Regions from separate parts of the Rossellomorea sp. KS-H15a genome, predicted to be linked through region 1. Evidence: riboswitches for the same ligand, from Rfam matches in the RefSeq annotation. Region 1 holds a riboswitch; the other holds the start of a gene.
What was found. A riboswitch is a leader RNA that binds a small molecule or an ion and turns the genes downstream of it on or off. The one in region 1 is predicted to bind FMN.

Region 1 (10,023 bases):
TGAAATCCACCTTCACATAATCCGCCAGTTTCATCAATTCCCTGAAATATGGATTGTATTCATTGAATATAAAATCATCCAAGGCAATCTTATACCCCAGTTCTTTTAATTCCTGACACACGGCCAGCACATCAGGCCCTGGAACCACACTCTCGAGAATCTCCACAACGATCTCCCTGGGATTAAAATAAGTCGGGACTCTCAATCTTAGAAGATTCTCTGTAAAATTTATAAAACAAGGCTTTCCTGCTGAAAGGCTCTCCAGCCCGATATTTAAATAGCTGTTAATAATCACATCTGCGGTTGCCTGATCCCCGTCAATGGATGGAAACATATTGATTTCGTTGTTTCGGTAGAGAAGTTCATACGCCACCGTTTCTTGATTACGATTAAAAATTGGCTGCCGGGCAACAAATACTTCCATCAACATCACTCCTGCGTTCCAGTTCAACATTCGGAAAAATAGTTAAAAAGATTCATATTTTTTCTTTAATAGTAACAAGAAATATGTGGAAAGTCCATGTATTTTGACATTAGTTGTAAAATAAGGGAGGGGTACCCCGTAGTACGAATCAAACAAAAGAGGCCCCTCACAATGTGAGGGGCCTCTTTTGCTTACGTTCGCCTTAATGAATCGAATGAACAAAGAAATTCATCAGAAACAGCGCAGCGATGATATATAGAGGAATGGAAACTTCCCGCGCCTTACCTGTAGCCAATTTTAATACTGGATACAGAATAAAGCCGATGGCGATTCCGTCTGCGATACTGTACGTAAACGGAATCATCGCAATGATGAAAATGGCGGGAAACGCCTCTGTCAGATCACGAAGATCCATATGTCGTATATTTTGAATCATCAATCCGCCGATGATGATGAGAATCGGGGCGATGGCATGATCAGGAATCCACTTTAAATACGGAATGAACAGCACAGATCCCAAAAATAAAACGCCCGTAGTCAAGCTTGTCAATCCAGTCCGGCCTCCTGCCGTCATGGCTGCTGCACTTTCCACCGTCGAGACTGTCGGACTCGTTCCGAAAAACCCTGAGGTGAAAGCGGAAAAAGCATTAGCTTGAAAGGCTTTAGAATACTTATGCGGTTGATCGATCATATCCGTATGACCATGAACGAGACCGATGTTTTCAAATACCAGCACCATCGTGACAGAAAAAACCGCAATCCAAAACGGGATTTCCATAATGGCACTAAATGATATTTGACCGAATACCTGACTGTATTCACTCAGATGGAATGAGCTTGACTGAATGGAAGGCTCAATACCGAAGATGAATCCCAGCAGTGTACCGAATGCGATACTCCATAAAAATTGACCTTTAACATTGCGAATGAAAAGAAAAATCGTCACCAGGAACGTCAGCACCGTGGCCAACACCTTTAGCTCCCCAAAATCACCGATCATGATGATGGCACTGTCACCTCTTTGGATGAGGCCGCCTTTTTCAAGACCGATAAACATTAAAAACATCCCTAACCCTACAGTAATGGCTTCTTTTAATGTTTTGGGGATGGCTTCCGATAATACTTTGGAAAGCTTTGTAAATGCAATGATCATAAAGAGTATTCCTGAAATCACTATGACAGCTAATGCTTCCTGCCACGAAAGGCCTGACGACTTCACCAGGGTGAATGTAAACATTGCATTAATTCCCATGCCTGGAACCAGAAGGATCGGCGCATTTGCCCAAAAGGCCATCACCAAACACCCAACGAAGGAAGCAAGTATCGTTGCCATGACTGCCCCTTCAAATGGAATTCCAGCTTCAGAAAGAATTAAAGCATTTACAGCGATGATGTAGACAATCGTAAAGTAACCGATCGCACCTGCCATCATCTCCTGTTTCATCGTGGTACCGTGATCCTTTAACTGAAAAATACCTCCACGTGCTTTCATATAATCTTCCTATAAAACTGCCCTCTCCCTACCCGCTCGTCCCTTCATAAAGGGGAGCCACAAAATACTATTCTAGCAAAAGGTCTGACGTTTGCCAATATGTATTTTGGTGGGGGGGTGTCCCCTCAAAAAAAAACAAGTCTCCAGTGCAGGAGACTCGTCAAATTCTTATTTATCTATTTCACGGATCAAATTGGCCATTTCGATGGCTGAAACCGCCGCTTCCCATCCTTTGTTCCCGGCTTTTGTGCCGGCTCTTTCGATTGCCTGTTCGATTGTATCAGTCGTCAAGACCCCGAAGATGACCGGTACGTCTTCCTGCAGGCTGAGATTGGCCACTCCTTTTGCAACCTCTCCGCTTACGTATTCAAAATGAGCGGTTGCTCCACGGATGACCGTTCCCAAAGTTACAACGGCATCATATTTACCCGAACGCGCGAGTTTTTTTGCGATCATGGGAATTTCAAATGCTCCCGGGACCCAAGTGACGGAGACATTCCCTTCTTCAACACCGTGTCGCTTCAAGGCATCTTCCGCTCCGCCAAGCAGCTTAGATGTGATGAATTCATTAAAACGTGAGACGACGATGGCCACTCTTAAACCTGATCCTACTAAATTTCCTTCATAAATGGTTTTCATTGTAAATTCCCCCTAAAATTTAAGTAAATGTCCGAGCTTAGTGTGCTTTGTTTTTAAATACTTTTCATTTTCGAATTTTGCAGGCATCTGGATCGGCACCCGATCTGCAATTTCTAAACCGTATCCGTTGATCCCGGCGATCTTTCTAGGGTTATTGGTCAATAGGCGCATCCTGGTTATACCTAAGTCTCTCAGAATCTGCGCTCCGATTCCATATTCCCTTAAATCGTCACCGAAGCCCAGTTTTTGATTGGCTTCCACGGTATCATAGCCTTCTTCCTGAAGCTTATAAGCCTTCAGTTTGTTTATTAATCCGATCCCACGGCCCTCCTGCCTCATATAAAGCAGGACACCTTTGCCTTCTTCTTCAATCTGGGTAAGGGCTGTAGCGAGCTGAGGGCCACAATCACACCGATTGGAACCGAAAACGTCCCCTGTCAGGCATTCGGAGTGTACCCGCACCAGTACATCCTCTCCCTCTGACCATTCTCCTTTTACAAGGGCGATATGCTCTTTTCCTGTAAGATTTTCTGTGTAAGCAACCGCTTTGAAGTTTCCAAATTCGGTTGGAAGCTCAATTTCCACTTCCCTTGTCACAAGCATTTCTTTTTTTCTTCTATACCTGATCAAATCTTCTATGGAAATGATCTTTAGATCCCATTTTTCAGCGAGCTTCATTAATTCAGGCACCCTTGCCATCGTTCCGTCTTCATTCATGATTTCACAGATGACGCCGGACGGTTGTGCACCTGCCAGAACAGCCAGATCGATGGCTGCCTCTGTATGCCCTGCCCGCTTTAGAACCCCGCCATTTTTGGCGACAAGGGGAAATACATGTCCGGGACGTTTAAAGTCCTCCGGAATTGAATTCTTGTTCAATAATTCCTGTATAGTGGCCGATCTTTCAAATGCACTTATCCCCGTCGTTGCGGATTTATGATCAACTGATATGGTAAAGGCCGTGCCATGGGGGTCTGTATTCGACATAGTCATCGGCGTAAGCTTCAATTTGGTTGCTATTTCCTCCGTAATAGGGGCACAAATCAAGCCTCTCCCTTCTTTAGCCATAAAATTAATGACTTCAGGAGTCGCTTTATCCGCCAGGGCAATAAAATCTCCCTCATTTTCACGATTTTCGTCATCCACCACGATGACGACTTTGCCTGCCTGTAAATCTTCCAGAGCTTCTTCGATCTTATTAAACATGGGGCAACCCCTCCTCTTAGTCAGCGAACCCGTTTTGAGATAAAAAATCATAGCTGATGCTGCTTGAAGTACTCTTAGACTGTTCCTTTGCTTCATAGAAACGATGAAAATATTTCGCCATTACATCACATTCAATATTGACAAGGTCCCCTACTTTCTTTCCACCAAGGACCGTGTCCCCTCTCGTTTGAGGGATGAGGGAAATCGTAATGGTATTATTTTTGACACCAAACACCGTAAGGGAAGTGCCGTCAATTGCGACCGAGCCCTTCATGATAAACAAATGGCCCTGATATTCCGGGATGGTGATATCCATATACCATGCATTTTCCACTTTCTCCACTCTTACGATGGTACCCACCCCGTCTACATGGCCGTTGACAAAATGACCGCCGAAGCGTCCGTTTGCCGCCATGGCTCTTTCCAGGTTCACTTCCGAACCTCGGGTAAGGGTCCGTAAGGTGGTCCCTTCAAAGGTCTCAGGCATGACATCAACCTGAAACCTGCTGGAGCTGAATGAGGTGACGGTTAAACAAACCCCGTTCACACTGATGCTGTCCCCGATATGGATATCTTCGAGAATGCGGCTCGCTGCAATCGTCAGTTCCATGGAAGAGGAAGACTTTTTCATCTGTTCGATCGCTCCAATTTCTTCAATGATGCCAGTAAACATCTTTCTCCCCCTTTCACAAAGATTCCCTTTTTGGCCTTGCGACAATTTTGATATCCTGTCCTACACGATCGAGGCTTGCAATCTCCATTTCCAATCCTTCTGCAATGGTTGGAAATCCTTTTCCTCCAAAACTCGTGAAGGCAGCACTTCCACCAACAAGCTTTGGAGCCATATACATGATTATTTCCTCAAAAGCCCTTTCCTCTAAGAAAGCGGAATGTATAGTAGATCCACCTTCTACATAAAGGGAAGCTATCTTACGGGAACCCAGTTCTTTAAGGACGGTTCGGATCCCAATCTTTTCATCGATTAGGGAAATGACTTCGCATCCCCGATCGATATAGGGCTTCTTCTGTTCTTCTTTGACCGAACTGCCTGTAAATATGATGGTTCTACTTTCTAGATCCTCTACGACATGAGAGTGGATCGGTGTACGCAAATAAGTATCTAATATAATTCGAATGGGGTTTTTTCCACCTTGGGGCAAACGGGTGGTAAGGTGTGGGTTGTCTTGAATGACCGTATTCACTCCTACTAATATCGCGTCATGCCTGTGACGATCATAGTGGACATCGGTTCTTGAGGCTTCGGATGTAATCCACTTACTGTCTCCCGAAGCTGATGCGGTTTTTCCATCTAGTGTAACCGCTGTTTTTAGCGTGACATATGGGGTACCATATTGAATGAAGTGGAAAAAATGCTTATTCAGCTCCCGGGCTTCTTCTTCAAGCTCTCCCACCACTACTTCAATGCCTGCATCCCTTAATTGTTGAATGCCACGCCCGGCCACCAAGGGATTTGGATCCCGGGTGGCGATATGAACCCTCTTTACGCCGCTTGAAATCAACATTTGAGAGCATGGAGGTGTTTTCCCATAGTGGGAACAAGGCTCGAGGGTAACGTAAATGTCGCTTCCTTTCGCTTTATCTCCTGCCATTTTAACGGCATTCACTTCTGCATGTCCTTCTCCCGCTTTGAGATGAGCACCCATCCCGACAATTTCTCCATTTTTGACCACTATAGATCCTACCACCGGGTTAGGCGAGGTCTGGCCAAGGGTTGCTTCTGCCATTGAAATGGCAAGCTTCATATAATGGGTATGATCCAATGAATGTACCTCCCTTCTATCAACAATACTATTCAGAAATAAAGAAACCCCAAGTAATGTTTTACTTGGGGGAAGTTGGCATGACTAAATAAAGCATTCAATCTGATATTTCAGAAAGGGAAAATCATCCATAAACACTTATCGGACTCCTATCCTGTGTATCACTAAATGCTGCCGTTCCTTCTCCCATCCAGACTTTCACTGTCGGCTTTGGAGTTTCACCAAATCCACCGTCTAATATGTATTAGCCGGGTCACGGACTAAGAGCAATTGCTCATCACCGCCGGTAGGGAATTTCACCCTGCCCCGAAGGAAACCTATTCGATTATCATTATTCTATCATAGTTTCATAAATTAAATCATGTAAGAAGAACTAAAATAAGATTTTTGTCCTAATTTTTAGAATACAGGGCGATGAAATCACGGGATAAAAAAATGCCTCTATATGATTAGAAGCATGTGTCTTTCATACGTGTTACATTCTTCCTTTGTTAGTGTACCCAAATGACTTGACTATGATGTGAGAAAATAATCACTGTCTACATACCAAAGAAAGATCAGAAGCCAGTCCAGATCCTCATTGTACGTTTCGTAAAATGATACATAGCTGTGGTGGGAATCGAACAGCCGTTGAACACTTTGAGGGAGATACCCTTTTTGTAAGGATAGATAATTTTTTTCTTGATAGTTCAAGATCCATCTCTTGTTTCCTTTATAGATGAGGATCGTGTCCCCACCTTCATTCTGCCATTCGATGGCGGTGGCACTTTGATATTTCAGTTGAAACATCATCCTTCTCTCAGGATGATCGATTTTTATGGTTCTGCTCCATTTCGAAAATGACAGCGGAAGTTTGTGCTTTCTGTGAAACAAATATTGTTTTGGGTTATTGATCATGGATGTACGTTGAATAAAATAGTGGGACCAACCGTTCGTTTTTAAATAATAGGAGCCTTCCTTTGTATTGACCCCTACAAGTGCATGTTCGGAGACGGGCATATTTTCATAATTCAGACGGTTTGCCTTCTTAAGTTCCTTTTTCAGGCTATAGCTGAGATATAGATTTGAAAATGCCGGGATGAAGATCAGCAGGGGAAAATAATATAATTGCTGTGTCACTACAAGCATCCCTACACCAATGAGAAAATACATGACACTTCTAAAAAGCAACGTATATTGTTCATTTTTGTATATTTGATAGAGGTTCATAGAATGCTCGTCCTTTCAAGGAATCTCTATCATATGTATGTGAAAAATCCGTAAAAAGACCATTTGTCAGGAAAACAGAGGGAAATGAACAGAACACTCTTTCACAAAGGAGTGGTTCTATTCATCCCTGACGTTTTATGAGTGCACCAGCTTCCCTGATCGGTTCCAATCGACTAACTGTTTCCATTTTGATTCTGCATCATGATAGCCCTGCCAGTACAATTCGTCCAGTTTTTGAGGATTTTTTTCAATCCGGCTTACTTTGAGTGGATGCTGAGGCTGGATGATCAATACCTCTCCATTTTTTTCTTTTTCTTCAATCTCCTGAATCGTTTGATTATAGCGCATATAGCGATTCATCAGCGTTTTGTGCAACTCTGGATATTGAGGATATTTTCTTCTCACCAGGAACGAAAATCTTGAAGGCTTTTTATAATATCCCCTATTCCGGGTGAGGATGACCACATTTTTTTTGAATCCGTCCTGCTCGGCTTTTTCAATGGGAACCGGATCGCTTATGCCCCCGTCAAGGAGGTGGCGGGAAGCAAATTCAACAATCGGAGCCACAAATGGAAGAGAGCTTGATGCGCGGATGATCGTGAGAAGGTCCTCTCCATAATCCTTCCTTGAGAAATAGGCTGGCTTTCCTGTTTGACAGTCGGTTGTCCCGACTACAAATTCCGTTCGGTTGGAGTGAAAGGCTTTATAATCGAAGGGGACCAATTTATTCGGTATTTCATCAAAGACATAGTCCATCCCGAATAATTCACCCGTTTTCCAGTAGTTCCGCCATGATAAATATTTGGGATCGCGGATGAAATCCACATTCACCTTTTTATTGCGGCCGTTTTGTTTGGACAAATAAGACGCGGCATTGCATGCACCTGCCGATACGCCGATGACATAAGGGAATTCAATTCCGTTCTCTAAGAAAAATTCCAGTGCCCCCGCCGTGTATATTCCTCTCATGCCGCCACCTTCGAGGACGAGTCCGGTTTCATTTATCATCATCTTCTTGACCACCTGCCTTTTACTGTAATAGAAATCGCTTTACTTCCAGAGGGTACAATTTTTTCCCGGCCAGTTCCTCCATCGGGATCCAGCAGGGAATATATTTCCCTCTATCCCTGGTAAAATCGTATTCTTCACCTTTTCCTGAGCCAAATAAGCCATTATATTTTCCCACAAAATAATAGGAATGTGTATCATTCTGCTTGAAGGTCAGCGCTATTTTCAGTTCCGAGACGTTGATTCCCATTTCTTCCTTCGCTTCCCGGACCGCCGTTTCCATTTCGGTTTCCCCTTCCTCCATACCTCCCCCTGGAATCACATAATATATACAGCCATTCCTTATTCTTTTTATAACCGCCAGCTTGCCATTTTCAATGAGGATGACGCCTGCACGATGGATCATCGGGTATTATCCAAAGGGATCAATTTGGCCCCGCACGTCTTCTCGTAAAATTCAATGGGACCAGCTTCTTTTAACACGGCATACAGGTATCCTCTTTCTTTCATCCTATGTAATGCAGTGTACAGGAGCTGTTTGCCTACTCCATGAAGACGGGTGGCAGGTATGACACCCATCGGTCCGAATATCCCTTTCTTATTCATATATACGTCATACGCTGCAAATCCGACTAATTCCCCTTTCTCTTCTGCTTTCAAAATCGGGATGAAAGGAGAGGATGATTGAAAAGCACCGCTTAGTGTTTCAAACCATCTTTCACCGAATTGATGTTTCACCCAGGACAGAAAATCTTCTTTCTCGTTTGGTTGAACCATACTAATGACAACACCTTTAAGTTCTTTATTGATCCAATCATTCGTCAACAAATTAACGGTTAAATCTCTGGCCGTGGTGACGGATTGAATGATCTGTTTCTTCGGGATTTCCATCAACACTTGTTCCAACTGAGGATGTGAAGGAATATGTGAGAAAAATGCTTGTATGATATGTCCTTCATTCAGGAAAGTTTGATTGTACCGTTTCATGATATCAATCGATGAAGTCCATATTCTGTGTGCATGTAAAGATAGGGGCATGGAAAAAGGTTCGATCCAATTCTCGGAAGACGGTTCAGGAGTCAGGGTTTCTATCAATCTTTCTATTTTATCTGTGTACGGTTCAAGGAGGTAATGCATTTCTTTTAGTGCGCCCTCCTTTACGAGGGAAGCACCAATGAACAGATCAATACTTTGTATGCTTCTATGATGATGTCTTTCAGCAATTCTTTCTGCTTGTTGAATCAATTTGATTACTTTATGAGTAAAATGGGGGGCTTTCATGGATCATCCTCCTTCTTCTACCACCATTCGACATTAATCTGTGAAATCCTTTTCTCATCATCCAAGAGGTCCGTCCCTCTTCAGGAAAGAGCTGACGATGTGACGTCAGCTCAGTTCTTTTTTTCTGGAGAGGGTGGGGGTGAGGATGAGGATGATCAGGCATATAGCCAGGGTCAGGAAGATTGTTCCTGAGAGATTTTCTGTCCATCGGTCCTGTAGGATCAGATCATTTACATAGCTGGTCAACTGCCCCGGCGACCATTTTAAAGTGTTTGTCATATATCCTGAGAAGAAGGTGATCAGCATGGTCGATGCGATTGTATAAAAAGCAGCCAGACCAGGCGTTTGTACGAGGCTGCTGAAGAAAATCACCAATGTCATGATAAAGGTCAGCCACATGCCGTAAACCAGGAAACCCTGTATGAATATGTGTAAGTCGATTCCATCAAATAATAGATGTATATAATACAATCCCGATAGCATCCCAAGGCTGTATGACACCCAAACCAACACGAATGCAGCCGACCATTTGGAGTAAATATACGAATTATATGGAACAGGTTTCACAAGTACCAATATTGCGTTACCGCTTTTCCTTTCCCCTGCCACCGTCCCCATGAACCCCAATACGATGACCAGGACACCCAGGGTGCTGAATTGATTCATGATGGACAGCAGTACTTCACCCGCCGAAGGGGTCGGTATGGATATGACTGTGCCGTCTGGCAAGTCCCCGACCGATTGTAATATTTCGGGCATATAATAGGCCGTTAAAGGTTCCGTCAAACCAAAAAGAATGAATATGAAGGGCATCCATATCATTTTATAATTACGGATGAGCTCGAGCATTTCTTTTCTGAATAATACCCAACCGATTTTCATTTCTTCATCACCTCCATGAAGACCTCTTCCAGGCTTTGTTCACTGCTTTCAAATTTGGTCACACCCCATCCATACTCAGTGATCAGTGAAAAAATCCTGGC
Region 2 (10,023 bases), 180 kb from region 1:
ATTTCTCATATACATGGTACAAAATAAACAGCAGGCAGAAGACCTGGCTCAGGAAGTCTATATCCGGGTGCTTAAATCCCATGAGAATTTCGAAGGGAAAAGCTCCGAAAAGACATGGCTTTTTTCCATTGCGAAAAATGTTGCCATCGACCATTTCAGAAGACAGAAAAACTGGAAGAACCGTATTCTGGATAAATTCGATTGGAGTCGCAATGAAGTAACAGACGACGGGGCACTTCCCGAAGAGATCGCCGTTGCCAATGAAGAAATCCAGGTGTTGTATGAATGCTTGAAACACTGCACAACGGACTTTCGAATGGTCATCATCATGCGTTACTTACAGGAACTTTCAATCTCTGAAACCTCTGAGGTGCTTGGCTGGTCAGAAAGCAAAGTAAAAACGACCCAGCATAGGGCCATTAAATGGTTGAGGATTGAAATGAATCAACGGCTCCCAAAGGAGGAAAGAGACATTGAACCAGTCAGAATGGAAAGATCGTGATATCGAGGACCTCATCAAAAAACTTCCTCAAATCAAAGATGATCGAACTTCTCACTATATCCATGCACGAATGGAAAGGAGAAAAAAGAAAAGTCAAAGCTCATTTAAACGATTCATACCGGCAGTCGCTGCACTTGCCGCCATATTCATCATGTTCTTACTCGCTCCCACCGTTCTGAATCAACTAACGGATACCAGTATGGAGAAATCCGAATCGGGTGCGGAACCAGGCAGCTCAGAAAATAAAGGGGACATCGCTTCTCTTCAGAAAGAAAGCGAACTCCCTCCCCGATCCAGTAAAGAAGAGATAGTCGCTGCGACGGAGGCTGATCCAAATGAAAACAGCAATCTGACGATGTCGGAGGATCTAAAAGAATCCCCCAAAAGGCTTTCTCTTTATGAAGAAGATCTAAAGGGAAGTGAATTCTATTCCTTTGGACTTGTTTCACCTGAAGCAGTGCCCATACCTGTAACGATTGTGGAAGAACAGAGACAGGAAGACTGGTTGACAAGACATGAGCAAATTGGTGAGGAACTGCCGGAAACCGACTGGGGACTTGAAGACTATCTGCCTTTAAAGGGAGATGTGTCCCTTGACAAGAATAAGGTCATCTTCACCCTCGATCCCGATCATTCTTACAGTGGCAGCAGTGCAGTCGAATACGCTTTTTATCACTCTCTTCAATATTCATTCCAGCACAAAGGGTTAGATGAAGTTGTACTGAAAAATCAGGACGGTTCGGTCCCTCAATTCAGTTCGACGGGAGAATTCTCAAGTATTGATCTGAACGAAAAGACGCACAGTGCATACTATCTATACTCACCCAATGGGAAGGACCGCTTCCTTGTACCTGATAATGTAAACAGAGGGGGGATCAAGGAGTCGATCCAGGCAATGAAAAGTGCAGAGACGGGCCTTTTTCAAAGTGTCGTCCCGAAAGACATCAACTTTAACGTGACAGAAGCAAATGAGGTGGTCACAATCAGTTTTTTAAACGAATTGGATTTAACCTCTTTAGGCGAACAAACCGCACAGGAGCTGATCGAAGGAATATTGCTGACAAGCAGGAGCTCTGGCTTTGAAAGTGCCCGGTTTGAAAACATCAAACAGGAAAGCTGGAACGGCTTTGACTTCACAGAGCCCCTCGAGACACCGATCAGTCCGAATAAAAAGAGCGTTGTGAATTAAATATCATGGAAAAGACCAGAAGCGGATTTGATCCGAATCTGGTCTTTTTATTTATACGCTATAAAAACGAATATTTACCCAATACACAGACAAACTACACAAAGGAAAAATATCTCAAAAAGAATGCCTATGCATGTAATGAGGGGGAAACGGTTAGAATGGTGTAATACATATAGAAGTCAAGGTACGTCTGTCAATAAGACCGAAGGAGGACAAGCATGATTTTCGATTATGCAAAAAGGCTTTTCATCGTTTTTCTTTTAACGGTAAGTGTATTCATGATGTTCTTAACCGAAAATGCAGCAAACGCAGAGCTGGATAAGGTGTCAGGTGACACATCGTCCTGGACATTTCCCGTAGAAGGTATGATAACAGATTCATATGGTACAAGGTCGGGTTCTCACAAAGGCATGGATATCGGAGGGGACATCGGGTCGCCTGTATATTCTGTCGCTAAAGGAAAAGTGATCAAATCTTATCTTTCAGATAGCTACGGTCATGTTGTATTCATCAGGCATGAAAATGGATATGAAACCGTCTATGCTCATCTTCAAAGCAGGCTTGTGGATGAAAATCAGGAAGTGGCACAAGGTCAACAACTTGGACGGTTGGGGAACACTGGAAGATCAACGGGGGCTCATCTCCATTTTGAAGTACACAGAGGGGAGTGGACGATTGATAAAGAAAATGCAGTCGACCCTTATCGTGTATTCGGTCAGGGGGAAGTCGGACAGCTGGTATTTGCTAAAGAGAAGGATCCTTTCCAGGCAGTAGGTGTCTCTGGGACTCCGGAATCGCTTCCTGAAGAAAGTGTAGCCGAGGGAGTGCACATCGTCCATAAAGGCGAGACTCTTTGGGGGATTTCCAGACAATACGGGATGTCAGTTGAAGAAATCATGCAGAAAAATGAATTGAAGAGCTCCGTGTTAAAGGTCAATCAGAGGTTGATGATTCCAGCATTCTCCCCTAAAGGGCAATATGTAGTGAAGCAAGGGGACACACTGTATTCGATCTCTAAGGCGCAGAGGATCGATATGGATGAACTGGTGTCGAGGAATGACTTGAACCCGGCATCGGCGATTTATCCCAGGCAGGTGCTGAAGGTGAATTGATGATGTCACACACAGCATGGGAAAGGGAAAACACATAATTAGTTCGAATTCGAACTGTTTTTCTTCACATAACACTCAACTTTATGTATAATGAGAATGTATAAAAAAATAAAGATTCGTCTTCGGGGCAGGGTGAAATTCCCTACCGGCGGTGATGAAACCACGTGTTTCTAAGCCCGCGAGCCTTTTGGGGCAGGATTTGGTGCGATTCCAAAGCCGACAGTATAGTCTGGATGGGAGAAGATGAAGGTGATGGCCACAACGTTTAGAAAATGGGAAGCTAAACGTTTATTAGGGTATGCCTTTCATTCTCCGGGATATGTTTATCCGGGAGTTTTTTAATGCTACCTTTTGCTTGAACCGTCTTCGATTTGAGATGAATCTCCTAAAGGAGAGAGAGTTATGAAAAAAATGAATACGAGAATGTTTGTCACAATTGGTATGCTAAGTGCCATATCGTATGTACTAATGTTATTCAACTTCCCAATTCCACCATTTCCAAAGTTTCTCATGGTTGATTTCAGTGATGTACCTGCATTGATTGCGACGGTCACACTGGGACCGCTTGCAGGAATATTGGTCGAACTGTTTAAAAACGTGATCGATTATGTCATGACCGGAAGCGACACAGGTGTTCCGATTGGTCATGCAGCCAATTTTATTGCGGGAGTCCTTTTGATTCTTCCGACATATTACATCTATTCACGTTTTCAATCGAAAAAAGGTCTGTTGATCGGACTGATCACAGGAACCGTCGTAATGAGTATCAGCATGGGGATCCTGAATTACTTTGTGTTCCTTCCTGCTTATAAATACTTCATGAACTTTGAGCTTCCTGCTGAAATCATCATTACCGGAATCGTTCCATTCAATATCCTGAAAGGGATTTTGGTGACATCCGTATTTACTTTACTATTTGTCCGCCTTCAAGGCTGGCTATCAAGACAGGTTGCCTTAAACAAAGCGGCATAGTGATATTATAAAAATGAACCCCTCAACCATATTGAGGGGTTTTTCTATTGGATTCCATCCATAAAAAAAGCTAAGAAGATCGATCTTCTTAGCCCTCATCCTTACTATTCAAACTTCAGTGCATCTCCGTCGAATGGTTCGTCAGATACTTTAATGGAATCTGTCGGGCAACCTTCGAATGCATCGATCATATCATCTTCCAACACGTCAGGAACTTCAACCGTCCCCTGGTTATCATCTAATGTTACAAATGCAATACCTTCATCATCATAATCGTAAATATCTGGAGCGGCAGCCCCGCATGCTCCACATGCAATGCATGTATCCTTGTCAACGATCGTATATTTTGGCAAAGAAAAAACCTCCCGAATAAATAATTCTATATAATTCATCATTATACACAATGTCAATTTGTGAAAAATCACTTAATGTTTATTTTATAGAGGATTGGATGACTTTTCAATAGTTAGGTGCTTTCTTTTTATTTTTATCCTATATATGAAAAACAAAACATGGTGAAAAGCCAATTTCATGGTACAATATTTGACAATAACCTACATATTAAGGAGGAGAGCATTGACCTATCTTAATTATGTGATCCTATATTGTTTTATGCACATTAATGGAGAGCGCTCCATTTACTCTGTATTTCACATTCTAAAAGGGAAGAAATCTTCCCAATCGATTCAGGATGCACACATTTTTCATCTGCAGCCTTTTTTCCTTTCTTTACCTAAGTTGAAGCGGCCGTATTTCAATCAAAAGGTAAGGGAACTGGAAGAGGCCGGATGGATGACCGTTGGTGAAAATGATAATGCCATAGTGTCATCCGAGGGTTCTAAAGCCGTGAAACAGTATTTTCTTGATGAGACCTTCCCTTCAGAAATGAACGGTCTCATCCATGGTGATAAAGCCCGTCTATTCTGGATGAGGTTAAGCCTCCTGGTTCAGGTCCTTTCCAATGCGAAACGACAGGAATTCCTCTATTACCCGGTTCAGCGGAACAGACATATACAGGAATGGGTCAAGAATTGTATCAGGGCCAATCCAAACTGTGACAATCTCTCGTCCCTCTTGTTCAAAGAGCTGTCCACCCTGCTGAATGTCCAGGAAAGTGATCCATCTTTATTGGTGTATCGATTAACTGGATATAAGGACTATGGCTGGACGGAATTTCAGGTGGCAGAGCAATTGGACATGGATCTTGAGGAGTGCCGCTTCCGATTCCTTAATTTGCTTCACGGTATGTTGACAGAAATAGAAAAGGATCCTAAAGGCTTTCCGTTATTATATTCCATGGGCTTGAAAAGTGATCACCGACAGAACCTGACCTTATCGACCAGCAAGACCTACGACTTGTATAAGAGGGGGCATTCCCTTGAAGAAATCGCCCGGATCCGTAAATTGAAACTCAATACCATCGAGGACCATGTCATCGAGTTGATCTTAACAGAAGAAGGTTTGGGCATTGATCCCTTCATTACCAGGGAAGAATACGTAAACGTACTGAAGGTGATGGAGGAAGCGCAGACGAAAAGACTTAAGCCCATTAAAGAAAAGCTCCCTCATTTGAGCTATTTTCAAATCCGGGTGGCTATCGCAAAGGCAGGTGAAACAAGTGAATCTGCAACAAGAACTTAAAGAAAGATTCGGTTACTCTTCCTTTAGGGAAGGACAGGAAGAAATCATCCATTCCGTGCTGAATAAACGGGACACAGTTGCTATGCTCCCGACTGGGACAGGGAAGTCACTGTGTTATCAGCTGCCCGGTTATCTGATGGATGGGCACGTGTTGATCATTTCTCCCCTGCTCTCTTTAATGCAGGATCAAGTGGAGCAGATGAAAGTGATGGGGGAAAAGCGGGTCATCGCACTGAATTCTTTTTTGCCCTATATGGAAAGAAGAGAGGCTTTGGAACGATTACATCTGTATAAGTTCATCTTCATTTCCCCTGAAATGTTAATGAATCGAGGGGTCATATCCTCCCTGCAATCTTTGGATATTTCCCTGTATGTAATCGATGAAGCACACTGTATATCTCAGTGGGGACCTGATTTCAGGCCGGATTATCTAAAGCTCGGGGAACTGAAGAAGCTGCTCCACAATCCGACCACCCTGGCATTGACGGCAACGGCGACGGAGGAAGTCAGGGAAGACATCAAGAAGGTGCTTCAAATGGATCATGCTGTTGAAATGGTCTATTCAGTCGATCGTGGGAATATTGGATTATTTGTTAAGAGGGTGTCCGGACCAAACGAAAAGCTGAACACGTTGTTAGAATGTGTGAGAGCGTGGGACGGTCCGGGAGTAGTGTATTTCTCAAGTAAACGTATGGCTGAAGATATTGCTCTCTGGCTGTCAGAGAACGGTGTGTCAGGAGTGGCACACTACCATGGTGGGATGGAGCAGGAGGACCGGATCTTGATTCAGCAGCAATTCCTTTCCGGGAAGCTTAGAATGATCTGTGCAACCTCGGCGTTTGGAATGGGAGTGAATAAAGAAAATATCCGTTTCGTCATTCATTTTCATTTCCCCTCCAGCATCGAAGCGTTTTTACAGGAAATTGGAAGGGCGGGCCGCGATGGAGAAAGTAGTGTATCTGTCGTGCTATACTCAGAACAGGATCTTTCCTTGCCCCTTCAGTTCATCGAAAGTGAGTTGCCCCAAGATGATCAAATTCAGAGGTTTATCGAAGAGGGCAGAAAGGGACAGTCAAAGGAGTTAATCGAACAGCTTCAACTTACAGAGGTGCAGTATCGATTCCTGTTGTATTATACAGAGGAGTTGACCCGGGACATGCCAATTGATCAAGATAGATTACTAGAAAAAGTGAAACAAATCCGGAACAATCGTTTACAATACAAGAAGGACAATCTGTACTCAATGATCAACTGGCTTCAGGCCGTTACGTGCAGACGGGAGAAGCTTCTCCATTATTTCAATGAAAAAAAGAATGTCGATAACCCATATTGTTGTGATCGATGCGGTGATTCACTCGATGATTTCAAGACTGAGCCATTCGCGTTAAATATACAAGAAACCGGCACTGCGAACTGGGAGAAAAGGTTAGAAAATTTATTATTAGGATAAGTGGTATCAATGAAGAAACAAGGGGAAATCATTCAACAGCTTTCCAAAAAGCAATTAACTTTCCATTTGTATTTTACTCAATTTTTACTATTAACGATCGCCTGTGTGTTAGGTATATTTTTATTTGACACAACGTCCGAATTCTTGAATCAAATCAGGTTTTCCCCTGCCATCTTTACGGTCGGGATGTCGAGCGGTCTCCTGATCGTCCTGATCGATATCCTCCTGATGAAGGTGTTGCCTGCTAAATATTACGACGATGGCGGGGTCAATGCACAGATATTCACAAATAGAAGCATGGGGGAAATCGCTCTTTTAGCGATGTTTATCAGTGTAAGTGAAGAGGTTTTATTCAGGGGTGTCCTTCAATTTCACTTTGGACTGATCATTTCAAGCATTATTTTCGCTCTCATTCATTTCAGGTACTGGGCTCACTGGTTTTTAATCATCAATATCGTATTGCTCAGCTTTTGGATCGGTTTCATTTATGAATTCACAGATAATTTATTGGTTACGATCATCATGCACTTTGTCATCGATTTTTTACTGGGGTTACATATGCGTAAGAATGGAAGACAAAGAAGTAAAGAAGGGATGTCACATGAGTAAAGACCCATATCGAGATCAGGCAGCGAAACGGAAGATAAAAATTGAACGAGTCCCTGAGGAAACACCCGTCAAAAAAAGGGAGCCCCTTCCCCCAAGAAGTGAGCTGCATAGAGAGAAACATAAAAAGAACAAATGGAAAATGAAGTACCCATTGATCAGTATGCTGCTCTTATTTTTTATTTTATTGCCTTTGACCGTTTTTGGCATTTATTCTTATCTCGATCACAGAAATGGTCCCCTCGTCGTCATGTCCGAAGATATAGATGACGTGGTTGAAGTCCGTTATGACCAATCTGAGGATGAACAAGAAGATAGTGAGGCTGAGGCTGCCGTCGCCCCTCAAAAGGAAGAGGATCCTCCTGAAACGGACAAGGAAAATGCAACATCGAAAGAGTCCGCTTCCACTACTGGTGAGAAGAATCAACAAGCCTCGGCACCGCCGCCTAAAGAAACAGTGGAAGAAAAGCCGCAGGAACAGATAAAAGAAGAACCAAAAGAAATAGAGAAAGAAGAGCCAAAGGTCAAGATTGTGTATCATACGGTTAAACCACAGGAAACCTTGTATCGGATCGCCATGAATTACTACCATTCCCCATCAGGCGTTGACCGGATCAAAGAATGGAATAAAATTCAGGATACAGACATTCAGACAGGCCAAGTGTTGGAAATTCCGTTAGATCAATAAAGCACCCTCCCCAGAATATGGGGCGGGTGTTTTTTTTGTTGGTGATTTACATTCATTTGCAACAATCGCAATGAGAATTTACATGGAATTAGTAGAAGCATTACATACCGAAAATATAATGAAACTGACATATCAGTATCGAGAAGGGGTTGATGGAATGGACAATATGCTGACGCGCTTTCGTCATGCAGATGATAAGTTGTTTTATAGGATCAATGGCAGTAAGGAGCTTTATCGTTCATTCTTTGGATATGTAACTCACTTGGGAGGAGCGAGGTTCAGTGTGGGATCCATCTTCATCTTATTCTTCCTGGGTCAGTATTATAGTTGGCTCATGGATACGGTCATTGCGGCTGCTGTCTCCCTGATCATCAGCCATATCCTGATGATGTTGCTGAAAAAAGGGGTCAAAAGAATCCGTCCATATATGACATTACCGGGGGCGATCATTCATGGCTATCCATTCAAGGATCACTCATTTCCTTCGGGCCATTCAACGGCTATTTTCTCCATCACCATCCCTTTTATGATCCACTACCCGATCACGATGCTCGTTCTGTTCCCGTTGAGCTGGCTCGTTGGGTATTCAAGAGTCGTCCTGGGTGTCCATTATCCTTCAGACGTATTGGCAGGTGCGTTTCTGGCATTTGCCACGACAATGATGGTTATCTTGTTTATCTAAAGAAGCTAACGGAAAGCTAAGATTGCATGCAAACCAAAAAGGGGGAAGGGTAATGAGAGTGGCGCTTTTTACTGATACGTTTTATCCGCAGGTAAACGGAGTGGCAAGGACGTTAAAAAAACTGACGGATCATTATGATAAGAGAAGGATTGAATACAAAGTGTTCACACCTGATCTTCAGCATAAAGGGGAGAATTATCCTAATGTGCACTCATTCACGAGTTTCCCATTCTTTCTTTATCCTGAATGCCGGACGGCCATAGTAAATCCAAAAACAATCCGAAAGCAGCTAATGGATTTCTCTCCCACATTGATTCATGTTACCACGCCACTGACGATGGGGCTTTATGGAATCCGTGGAGCAAAGAAATTGGACCTCCCCCTTGTGGCTTCTTATCATACCCATTTTGATGTTTACTTGAATTATTACAAAATGATGTGGGCAGCCCCATTATTATGGAAATATATGAAGTGGTTTTATTCACATGCCGACCGCATCCTCGTCCCTTCTGAAGAAACGAGGATGCATCTGGTGAATCAGGGCTTTACCGACCTGTCCATATGGGGGAGAGGGGTCGATTGTGCGACGTTTTCACCCAAGAAGCGAAACTCCTCCCTTAGGGAAAAATTCAAGATTGATAAGAAATATATCCTCCTTTACGTAGGGAGGCTGGCACCAGAGAAAGACTTGGATACACTTGAAAAAACGATCAAACACCTTCCAAGGGAAGTGAAGGATCGAGTCCAATGGCTCATCGTCGGCGATGGACCGCTAAAGAAAGAGCTAATGGATAAGACCCAGGGTGAAAATGTCATCTTCACAGGCTATCTGACAGGGGAAGAACTTGCAGAAACGTATGCCTCCTCCGATTTGTTTGTCTTCCCTTCAGCTTCTGAAACATTTGGGAATGTCGTACTGGAAGCACTGGCATCAGGGTTGCCTGCCGTAGTCGCAGACAGGGGAGGCGTGACGAATATCGTCGAGCATGATCATACGGGCAGGGTTGCAGAAGCTCATCGATATCAATCCTTCATCCACCATATCATCGAATCTCTGGATGAAAGCCGGCTGATCTACATGAAACGAAAAGCACTTCAGATGGCTGAAAAACAATCCTGGGATACTATCTTCGAAAAACTCATAACTGAATTAAGGGAAGTGAGCTCCTTCCATAGCCAAA

Region 2: it holds a riboswitch for FMN, as region 1 does, so the genes downstream of both, M1J35_RS16600 (ECF transporter S component) here and ribD (bifunctional diaminohydroxyphosphoribosylaminopyrimidine deaminase/5-amino-6-(5-phosphoribosylamino)uracil reductase RibD) in region 1, are expected to answer to the same signal.

What each region holds. Positions count from the first base shown of each region.
Region 1 is NZ_CP096886.1:3,055,433-3,065,455, forward strand. Features, by position in the region: gene M1J35_RS15555 (EAL and HDOD domain-containing protein) at 1-424, opposite strand, end outside; gene M1J35_RS15560 (NCS2 family permease) at 627-1,916, opposite strand; gene ribE (6,7-dimethyl-8-ribityllumazine synthase) at 2,085-2,555, opposite strand; gene M1J35_RS15570 (bifunctional 3,4-dihydroxy-2-butanone-4-phosphate synthase/GTP cyclohydrolase II) at 2,568-3,761, opposite strand; gene ribE (riboflavin synthase) at 3,778-4,434, opposite strand; gene ribD (bifunctional diaminohydroxyphosphoribosylaminopyrimidine deaminase/5-amino-6-(5-phosphoribosylamino)uracil reductase RibD) at 4,448-5,542, opposite strand; FMN riboswitch at 5,717-5,860, opposite strand; gene M1J35_RS15585 (hypothetical protein) at 6,056-6,751, opposite strand; gene M1J35_RS15590 (patatin-like phospholipase family protein) at 6,887-7,759, opposite strand; gene M1J35_RS15595 (NUDIX domain-containing protein) at 7,782-8,165, opposite strand; gene M1J35_RS15600 (GNAT family N-acetyltransferase) at 8,162-9,040, opposite strand; gene M1J35_RS15605 (ABC transporter permease) at 9,146-9,922, opposite strand; gene M1J35_RS15610 (ABC transporter ATP-binding protein) at 9,919-10,023, opposite strand, start outside.
Region 2 is NZ_CP096886.1:3,233,711-3,243,733, reverse strand. Features, by position in the region: gene sigX (RNA polymerase sigma factor SigX) at 1-502, shown strand, start outside; gene M1J35_RS16615 (hypothetical protein) at 474-1,691, shown strand; gene M1J35_RS16610 (hypothetical protein) at 1,697-1,858, shown strand; gene M1J35_RS16605 (peptidoglycan DD-metalloendopeptidase family protein) at 1,910-2,803, shown strand; FMN riboswitch at 2,918-3,052, shown strand; gene M1J35_RS16600 (ECF transporter S component) at 3,206-3,775, shown strand; gene M1J35_RS16595 (ferredoxin) at 3,880-4,128, opposite strand; gene M1J35_RS16590 (YpbB family protein) at 4,352-5,416, shown strand; gene M1J35_RS16585 (RecQ family ATP-dependent DNA helicase) at 5,394-6,866, shown strand; gene M1J35_RS16580 (CPBP family intramembrane glutamic endopeptidase) at 6,876-7,475, shown strand; gene M1J35_RS16575 (LysM peptidoglycan-binding domain-containing protein) at 7,468-8,160, shown strand; gene M1J35_RS16570 (phosphatase PAP2 family protein) at 8,231-8,842, shown strand; gene M1J35_RS16565 (glycosyltransferase family 4 protein) at 8,895-10,023, shown strand, end outside.